DNA from 4 places in the Pseudomonas sp. PVC-5-1 genome. Region 2 is predicted to be linked to each of the others. Evidence: riboswitches for the same ligand, from Rfam matches in the RefSeq annotation. Region 2 holds a riboswitch; each other region holds the start of a gene.

Evidence for each region. A riboswitch is a leader RNA that binds a small molecule or an ion and turns the genes downstream of it on or off. The one in region 2 is predicted to bind cobalamin.
Region 1: linked by a shared signal. The riboswitch ahead of AC2T3R_RS14065 (CbtB domain-containing protein) and the one ahead of AC2T3R_RS09605 (TonB-dependent receptor) in region 2 are both predicted to bind cobalamin.
Region 3: linked by a shared signal. The riboswitch ahead of cobO (cob(I)yrinic acid a,c-diamide adenosyltransferase) and the one ahead of AC2T3R_RS09605 (TonB-dependent receptor) in region 2 are both predicted to bind cobalamin.
Region 4: linked by a shared signal. The riboswitch ahead of cobW (cobalamin biosynthesis protein CobW) and the one ahead of AC2T3R_RS09605 (TonB-dependent receptor) in region 2 are both predicted to bind cobalamin.

The regions. Positions count from the first base shown of each region.
Region 1 covers NZ_CM172024.1:3,090,249-3,092,442, forward strand. The annotation lists gene AC2T3R_RS14060 (GNAT family N-acetyltransferase) at 77-556, shown strand; cobalamin riboswitch at 640-862, shown strand; gene AC2T3R_RS14065 (CbtB domain-containing protein) at 956-1,144, shown strand; gene AC2T3R_RS14070 (CbtA family protein) at 1,154-1,840, shown strand; gene AC2T3R_RS14075 (cobalamin biosynthesis protein) at 1,840-2,194, shown strand, end outside.
Region 2 covers NZ_CM172024.1:2,113,646-2,115,839, forward strand. The annotation lists gene AC2T3R_RS09605 (TonB-dependent receptor) at 1-1,191, opposite strand, end outside; cobalamin riboswitch at 1,301-1,508, opposite strand; gene nhaR (transcriptional activator NhaR) at 1,543-2,194, opposite strand, start outside.
Region 3 covers NZ_CM172024.1:1,312,506-1,314,699, reverse strand. The annotation lists gene AC2T3R_RS06060 (cobyrinic acid a,c-diamide synthase CobB) at 1-651, opposite strand, end outside; gene cobO (cob(I)yrinic acid a,c-diamide adenosyltransferase) at 648-1,259, opposite strand; cobalamin riboswitch at 1,381-1,600, opposite strand; gene AC2T3R_RS06050 (hypothetical protein) at 1,768-2,194, shown strand, end outside.
Region 4 covers NZ_CM172024.1:2,666,469-2,668,662, reverse strand. The annotation lists gene cobW (cobalamin biosynthesis protein CobW) at 1-1,011, opposite strand, end outside; cobalamin riboswitch at 1,112-1,324, opposite strand; gene AC2T3R_RS12080 (hypothetical protein) at 1,423-1,782, shown strand; gene AC2T3R_RS12075 (ATP-binding cassette domain-containing protein) at 2,108-2,194, shown strand, end outside.

The DNA of each region.
Region 1 (2,194 bases), 980 kb from region 2:
GCGACCGATACAGTTTCACTAAATTGTGTAGATACACATCGCTGTACCGCTACCATCAGATCAAGGAAGCCGTCCCATGAGCCTCACCATCCGTCCTGCCGTTCGCGCCGACGCCGAGCAGATACTTGCCTTCATCACCGAGCTGGCAGAGTACGAACGCGCCCGCCACGAGGTGATCGCGAGCGTTGCCGATATCGAGCACAGCCTTTTTGGCGAGGGCAGCACCGTGCATAGCCTGATGTGCGAGCGCGATGGCCGGGCAATCGGCTTTGCCGTGTATTTCTACAGCTACTCGACCTGGCTCGGCCGCAACGGCATCTACCTGGAAGACCTGTACATAACGCCCGAGCAGCGCGGCGACGGTGCCGGGCGGCAATTGCTGCGGCATATCGCCCGCGAGGCGGTGGCGAAGAATTGCGGACGGCTGGAATGGAGCGTACTGGACTGGAACGAGCCGGCTATCGGCTTCTATCAGAAGCTGGGGGCCGAAGCGCAGGATGAGTGGGTGCGCTACCGACTGGACGGGGACAAGCTGGCGGCGTTTGCCCGAGGCTGACCGGGCGCGCGTTCCCTCCCACAGGGTAGCCGGAGCGCCCGCAAACGATTCTGGCAATTGACGCCAGCCCCGCCCCATGGTCTCCTTATGCCTCGCGTTCAGGTGCCCCCGATGGGGGTGAAACGGGAAACCGGTGCGTCACAGGCCCTCCAGCAGGGCCGGACAAGGCCGGTGCTGCCCCCGCAACGGTAAGCGAGCGAAGCGTCTGTACCACTGTGCCTGATCCCCGGCATGGGAAGGTGACGCTTTCCAGGAGCCTGGCTCCTCCTCGCAAGCCCGGAGACCGGCCTGGCGTTCATGAACACCCCGCGGTGGGCGGGCGCTGTTGCATTCCCCTGGGCTGCCACGCTCGGGGCTGCCGCGCTTGCCCGTTGCCCACAAAAAGCAGAGGAACGCGTCATGCCCGTCACCAGCGCCAAGCAACACAGCATTACCACCCCCGTCACCCTCAGCCAGCGTGTCGTCATCGCCATCGGCGCCAGCCTGCTGGGCCTGTGCCTGGTGTACTTCGCCGGCTTTTCGCATATCGAGGCCGTGCACAACGCCGCCCACGACACCCGCCACAGCGCCGCATTCCCCTGCCACTGAGTACGCCCGATGATCACACGCATTGCCCGCACCGCGGGCTTCAGCGGGTTGCTGGCGGCCTTGCTGCTGACCCTGCTGCAGAGCTTTTGGGTCGCCCCGCTGATTCTCGAGGCAGAAACCTACGAATCCTCGGCCCCCGTCGCCGAGCACGAGCATGCTGGCGAAGTGGCAGCGCATGAACACAGCGCCGAAGCCTGGGCACCTGAAGACGGCTGGCAGCGAGTGCTGTCCACCACCGGCGGCAACCTGGTGGTCGCGGTCGGCTTCGCCCTGATTCTCACCGCCCTGTACAGCCTGCGTGAACCCAAGCGAGCCGGCACCGGCGCACTCTGGGGCCTGGCCGGCTTCGCCGTGTTCTGCCTAGCCCCGACCCTGGGCCTGCCGCCGGAACTGCCAGGTACTGCCGCAGCCGACCTGGGGCAACGCCAGGCTTGGTGGATCGGCACCGCCAGTGCCACCGCGCTGGGCCTGGCCCTGCTGGTGTTCGCTCGCCACTGGTTGCTGAAGGCGCTGGGCGCTGTGCTGCTGGTCATTCCCCATGTGATCGGTGCGCCGCAACCCGAGGTGCACGAGAGCCTGGCCCCCGCCGCCTTGGAAACCCAGTTCAAAGTGGCCTCCTGGCTGACCAACGCCGCATTCTGGCTGGCCCTGGGCCTGCTCAGCGCCTGGCTGTTCCGGCGCTCCAGCCAGGCCTGATGCCTGCCTTCTACGCCGGCTTCGGCTGTCGTCGGGGTTGCCCGGCGGATACGCTGGAAATCTTGCTGCGCCAGGCCCTGGCCACCCAGGGCCTGGCGTTGGCCGACCTGCAAGGCATCGCCAGCATCAGCCTGAAGGCCGACGAGCCCGGCTTGCAGCAACTGGCCGAACGCCTCGGCCTGCCTTTGGTGTTGTACGATACCGCGCAGTTGCAACCCTACGAACCCCGACTCAGCCACCGTTCCGCCGCTGCCCATGCCCACTGTGGCTGCTGGGGCGTGGCGGAGAGTGCGGCACTGGCCCTGGCCAGCCAGCGGGTTGGCACCGCCAGGTTGCTGCTGACGCGCAAGGTAC
Region 2 (2,194 bases):
GTCGACGTAGTCACCGCCCACATCGTTGTAGGGCGCGTTGCTGTCAACGTTGAAGCGGACCTTGTTGTACTCGGCGCCGACCACGGTCTTGCTGGCCAGGCCAAACAGCCTGTGGTCGAGGGTGAAGGCCTGTCGGTCGCCGAACTGTTCCTGGTTGTGCTTGATCTGCAGATAGCTGCCGCGCAGCAGCTGCTGGCGCCCGGCATCCCAGCTGTACTCCTCGGCATTGCGCCAGTGACGGCGGCTCTTGATGTAGTACAGCTGGTTGCTGGCGCTGAGGTGATCGTTCAACGTCCAGTCGGTATTCAGGCGTGTCCATTCATCGACGTAATGCTGCACGTCGTCCTGCACGTTGTAGTTCTTCTTGCGCAGGCTGCTGCGGTAGTGGCCGTCGATCAGCGGGGTGCCGTAGTAGTTGGCAGGCTGCGCATCGCCACGGTCGTGAGCGAGGGTGAAGCTGAGGTCGTCGCTGGCATCGAAGCGCAGCGCGGCGCTCAGCGCCAGGCTGCGTGACGGGGTGCGGTCGACCCAACCGTTACCGGTTTGCTGGTTCAGGGCCAGGCGGTAGCTCAGGCGCTCACCGAGGCTGCCGCCGCTGTCCAGGCCGAGCTGCTGGCGGTCCCACGAACCGTAGCCCAGGCGCAGGTGGTTGCGTACCTCGCCGGCAAACGGCTTTTTCGGGATCACGTTGACCACCGCCCCGGTGGCGCCTTCGCCATACAGCACCGAAGCCGGGCCGCGAATGACATCGATGCGCTCGACCATCCACGGGTCGACCGGGAACGTCTGGGTGCCGGCACCGGTGTACAGGCGTGCGCCGTCGAACAAAGTCATCACCGAGCCGTGCCCGGTAAAACCGCGGGCGGACAGGCCCGTGCCGCCGTCGCCCGGGGAGCCGATGTAGCTGATGCCCGGTGAGCGGGTCACCGCGTCCTGCACAGTGAGGTTGTTGCGCTGCTGGATCTGCTCGGCGCTGATGCTGCTGGTGCTGGCCGGTGTCTCCAGGGCGCTGAGGCCCAGGCGCGAGCCAGCCTGGGTCGGGGTGGCCAGGTCGATGGCGTGGCTGTCGAGCGTGTCGGTGATGGCCGTGGAGGGCAGGGCCAGTGGTTGTCGCTCGAGGTCATCGGCCAGGGCCGGCAGGGAAACGGCCAGGCAGGCCGCCAAGGGGTGAAGCTTGAAGATACGGGACATGTCGTTCCACTACTGCAGGAATGAATGGATCCCGGTGGAAAACACGCAAAGGCGCACCGTGCACGCAGGCGCACGCACGGATACCGGCCTGCGCCCGCCCACCGCGGGTTGCCAAGTGAAGCTCCAGGCCGGTCTCCGGGCTTGCGAGGGGCATGAAACCTTCACCTTCCCATGCAAGTGCACAGTGGTATCTCGAAGGGTTCGCTCGCTTACCGTTGCGGGGGCAGCGCCGGACTTGTCGTGGGCAACACGACGCACCGGCTTCCCGTTTCACCCTGCGCGCGGCGGCGCAGGGCACCTGAAACTGGCGGGCATATGACCATTGAAACGCGGGGGCGTCAATTCTGCCTGTTACCAGTGAAACAACTCTCGTCGTGCCCCCTCGGTAATCGCCACGATTCCCGGGTGCTTGACCTTGCGCTCCACCGAAATGGCATAGAACGACTCATGCACCGCCTCGGTCTGCCCGATCAGCTCCACGCCATATTGGCGGCACACCTCCTCGGCGATCACGCTGGGCGCGACGAAGATGCCGCTGCCCGACTGCCCGAATGCCTGCATCAAGGCACTGTCATCGAACTCGCCCACGATGCGTGGCTGCACCTGCTGCTCACCCAGCCAGCGCAGCAGGCGGCTGCGTACCACGGTCTCCTGCCCGGGGATAAGCAATGGCGCATCCTGCAGGCAGGCGGGGAAGGGGCCTTCCAGGCGGTGTGCCAGCGCCGGGGTGGCGAAGAAGCTCAACCCACACTCGCCCAATTTCTGGCTATAACCCTTGATGTCCAGGTGGCTGGGCATGGGGCTGTCGGAAATCACCAGGTCCAGGCGCTGGATCGCCAGGTCGGCCAGCAGCCGTTCGAGCTTGTCTTCGCGGCAGTTGATACGCAGCACGTCGTCCAGCTCCATGGTCGGTGCCAGCAGGCGGTAGACGATGGACTTGGGTACCACGTCCGCCACGCCCACGCGGAACAGGATCTGCTCCTGCGGGCCGGCCCGCAGCATG
Region 3 (2,194 bases), 800 kb from region 2:
GGCGGCATCGCAACTGGCGCCAAGCGCTTCGGCAGCGGCATCCAGACGAGCGTCCAGGTCGTTCAGCTCGCTGGCCTGGACCAGCCCCAGGTGGCGGCTGGGTAGCTCTATACCGCGCTCGCGGGACAAGCCGCCATACCAGCGCAGGCCTTCGGTCAGGCTACCTTCCAGCAGTTGCGCGTGGCGCAGGCTGCCCACCCGGTTGGCCAACACACCGGCAAACGGCAGGTCCGCCTGGTAGCGTGCCAGGCCCAGGGCCAGGGCGCCAAAGGTCTGGGCCATGGCCGTGCCATCTATCACCGCCAGTACCGGCACGCCGAAGTGACGCGCCAGGTCGGCGCTGGACGGCGTGCCGTCGAACAGCCCCATCACCCCTTCGATCAGGATCAGGTCGGCCTCGCCGGCTGCCTCCCACAGTAGGCGGCGGCTTTCCTCGGCGCCGATCATCCACAGGTCGAGCTGGTACACCGGCGCGCCGCTGGCCCGCTCAAGGATCATCGGGTCGAGAAAGTCGGGGCCGCACTTGAACACCCGCACCTTGCGCCCAAGGTTGCGGTGCAGGCGGGCCAGGGCGGCGGTGACGGTGGTCTTGCCCTGACCAGAGGCCGGTGCCGCGATCAGTACCGCAGGGCAATGGCGCGACTGGCTCACAGTTCCACGCCCTTCTGTGCACGGATACCGGCCTGGAACGCGTGCTTGAGCATGCCCATTTCGGTCACGGTGTCGGCCAGCTCGATCATCTCGGGTTTCGCGGCACGGCCAGTGACGATCACATGCTGCATCGGTGGGCGGGCCTGGATGTCGGACAGCACCTGGTCAAGGTCGAGGTAGCCGTGCTTGAGGGCGATGTTCAGTTCATCGAGCACCACGAACTGCACGGCAGGGTCTTGCAGCAACTGGCGCGAAACGGCCCAGGCGGCTTCGGCGGCGGCGATGTCGCGCTGGCGATCCTGGGTTTCCCAGGTAAAGCCCTCGCCCATCACGTGGTAGCGCACCTGCTCGGGGAAACGGCGGAAGAACAGCTCTTCGCCGGTGCTGTTGCGGCCTTTGATGAACTGCACCACACCGCATTGCATGCCATGGCCCAGTGCGCGCGCGAGCATACCGAAGGCCGAGCTGCTCTTGCCCTTGCCATTGCCGGTCAGTACCAGCAGCAGGCCGCATTCGTTGGGGGAATTGGCGATGCGTTCGTCGATGATCGCCTTCTTGCGCTGCATGCGCGCCAGGTGGCGTTCGTCGCGTTCGGTGGCTTCGCTCATCAGGGTTCTCCGCTGGCTGGCGCCCGCGGCAACGCGCGGCGACAGATAAAAGGCGGGCAGACGGAGAACGCGCAGGGGCCGTGGCCGTAGGCAACGGTGCACCGCGCATCACCCTCCGTGATGCCGTTGGCAGTATCAGGCCGGTCTCCGGGCTTGTGAGCGGGCCTTGGCCCAGGCCTGCGCGCCTTCCCGGGTGCTGGCACCCAGTGGCCCTGCGCGGCCGCGACTCACCTACCGTTGCGGGGGCAGCGCCGGAATCGCGCCATGCTGGCACCCACCGGCTTCCCAGTTTCACCCTGCCCAGTCGGGGCTGGCAGGGCACCTGAAACACGCGCGAAGGTTAGAGGGTTGGACCGGGAGCGTCAATCGAAGCGGGCCGCTTTGCAGCCGAACAGGCTCCGCCTGGGTAATGGCCAATTCACCTTGTTGTGCCACACTGAATACAGTGATATCACATAGCCATCATTTTCAGCTGAACGCGATCACAACTACAACAGGAGAGCGCAGCATGCGAGGCCAGATCATCAACAACCCGCGCCTGGAGTTTCTTGCTCCGGTGCTGGAGCGCTGGGGCGACTGTATTGACCGCTTCAACCAGTTTGCTGGCGATGCCGAAGCACCTTACTGGCATGGCGCTGCCGCCAATACGGGGCTGCTTGCCGCAGCGGCCTGGCAAGCCGAACTGGCGGCGCTGCAGCAGTTTGCCGGCAAGAAGCAGCGCGACGAAGGTGAACACGAAGGGCGCTGCGACCTGTCGATCAGCAGTGCCGATGAAGCGCTGTACCTCAGTGTCAGTCAGCGCTGGCCAAGAATCGCTCGGCTGGACATGGCCGACGCCCTGCAGCAGACCACTGCCCTGGCGCGCCAGGTGGCCTACCCCAGCCAGTTGAAAGCTGGTGCACTGTTCATCAGCCCGTGGAAGGCTGGCCAGCATG
Region 4 (2,194 bases), 550 kb from region 2:
GCCAATCAGCACCAGGCGTGTGATGCGCGGCTCGTCGGCGCGCCAGGCGCGGTCGAAGTGCTTGTCGAAACGGGTACCCACGCCTTGCACCAGCAGGCGCATCGGCTTGCCCGGGATGGCAGCGAAGCCTTTGGCGCGCAGGATGCCGAATTCCACCACCAGCTGGGTCAGGGCGTCGAGCAGCAGGCTTTCGTCGGCTTCGGGCAGGTCGATGGAGATGGAGTCGAAGGCGTCGTGGTCATGATCGTCATGGTCATCGCCGTCATGATGCGAATCGTGGTGGGTACGGCGGCCATCGATGTGCGCCTCGGACTCGGCGCCCACGCCCAGCAGCACCTCCAGCGGCAGCTTGCCGCTGCTGGCCTCGATCACCTTGACCGCCGGCGGCAGTTCTTCAGCCACCTCGGCGCGGACCTTGGCCAGGCCTTCGGCGTCGATCAGGTCGGCCTTGTTCAGCACCACCAGGTCGGCGCTGGCCAGCTGGTCGGCGAACAGTTCGTGCAGCGGCGACTCGTGGTCCAGGTTGGGGTCGAGCTTGCGCTGGGCATCGACCTGGTCCGGGTAGGCGGCGAAGGTGCCGGCGGCCACCGCAGGGCTATCGACCACCGTGATCACCGCGTCGACGGTGCAGGCATTGCGGATTTCCGGCCACTGGAAGGCTTGCACCAGCGGTTTGGGCAGGGCCAGGCCGCTGGTTTCGATGAGGATATGGTCCAGGTCGCCACGGCGTGCCACCAGCTCGCGCATCACCGGGAAGAACTCTTCCTGCACGGTGCAGCACAGGCAGCCGTTGGCCAGCTCGTAGACGCGGCCGGTGGCTTCTTCTTCGGTGCAACCGATGCTGCACTGCTTGAGGATTTCGCCGTCGATGCCCAGTTCGCCGAACTCGTTGACGATCACCGCAATGCGGCGGCCCTGGGCGTTGTCGAGCATGTGGCGCAGCAAGGTAGTCTTGCCCGAGCCGAGGAAGCCGGTGACGATGGTGACGGGGAGCTTGGCCAGTGTTTTCATGTCGCATTGCCCTTGGCAGATTGGCGCGGGCATGCAGGACGACAGCCGCAGGCCAGGCCGGCCGGGCTTGTTCGCCACCGGATCACCCCGCCCGGTTGAAAGTCGAAAACGTGACGAGGCAGGTCTCCTGGCTCGCACCGTTCCATGTACCCGCTGGTGCAGCGGGCTGGCGGGATGACGCCTTCCCGCGCGCGGGCGCAGTGGCTGTGTCGATCCGTTGTCGGTGCTTACAGTTGCGGGGGCAGCCGCGGCTTGTACCGCGTTCCCGTCTTAGCTTCGGCCTGGCCGAAGAACCTCGAAGTGGCAAGGCTACGCAGTGGCTGGCGGGTGGTCAACCATTGCTGTCGGGCTGGCCGACAGCAAGTGGCGCAACTGCGTTACAGTGGTGGCTTTGAGCAGCGAGGCCCACCGGTGAAACCCCTGAACAAGCGCGATATGGCACGCCTGGAGCGTGAACTGGTGGTTTGCCTGACCGAAGCCTGCGAAACCGCCAAGGCGGAGATCGTCGGTTTCAGCTGGCTTACCCATCGTCTCGCGCCCGAGAATTTTCCGGCCAGCCTGCGTATTACCTGGGTGTTCGAGCGAGAGGCCGACAAGGCCGCCGCCGTGGCGGGCGACGCGAAGGTGCGCATGCTGGCACTGACAGGCCTTGCGCTGGAGCAGGCCGGCATTCAGCTGGATCATCCGGCCTGGCATGTGCGGTTTGACAGTGAAGAGGCCTGCCAGCAGAGCCACGGGGGCGACTGGACCAGGCGCTTGATGGGGCGCTGAACCAGGGGCATGCGCGGCCCTGGCTCTTGTAGGAGCGGCCTTGTGTCGCGATAGGGCTGCGAAGCAGCCCCAGGGTTTCAGCATAGTGGCACAAATTGCTGGGGCTGCTTCGCAGCCCTATCGCGACACAAGGCCGCTCCTACAGCGCACGCGGCGCACTCGCGGAATCTGTTTTCCGCGACAACGATGCCTCTATCCGTTAGGCTACGCATTCCCCTGTCACGAGGTGTTCGTCCAATGCGCCATTGATGCCGCCGTCCCTTCGACGGCCAGTCTTCAGCCTCCGGTTCGCTCCGGAGATGTCGCGGCATTTGTGGAGTTGTGCATGACGAACACGTCGATCCTGACGCTGGACAGCGTCTCCTTGGCCTTGCCTGACGGCAGGCTGTTATTTACCGACCTCAGCGAAACC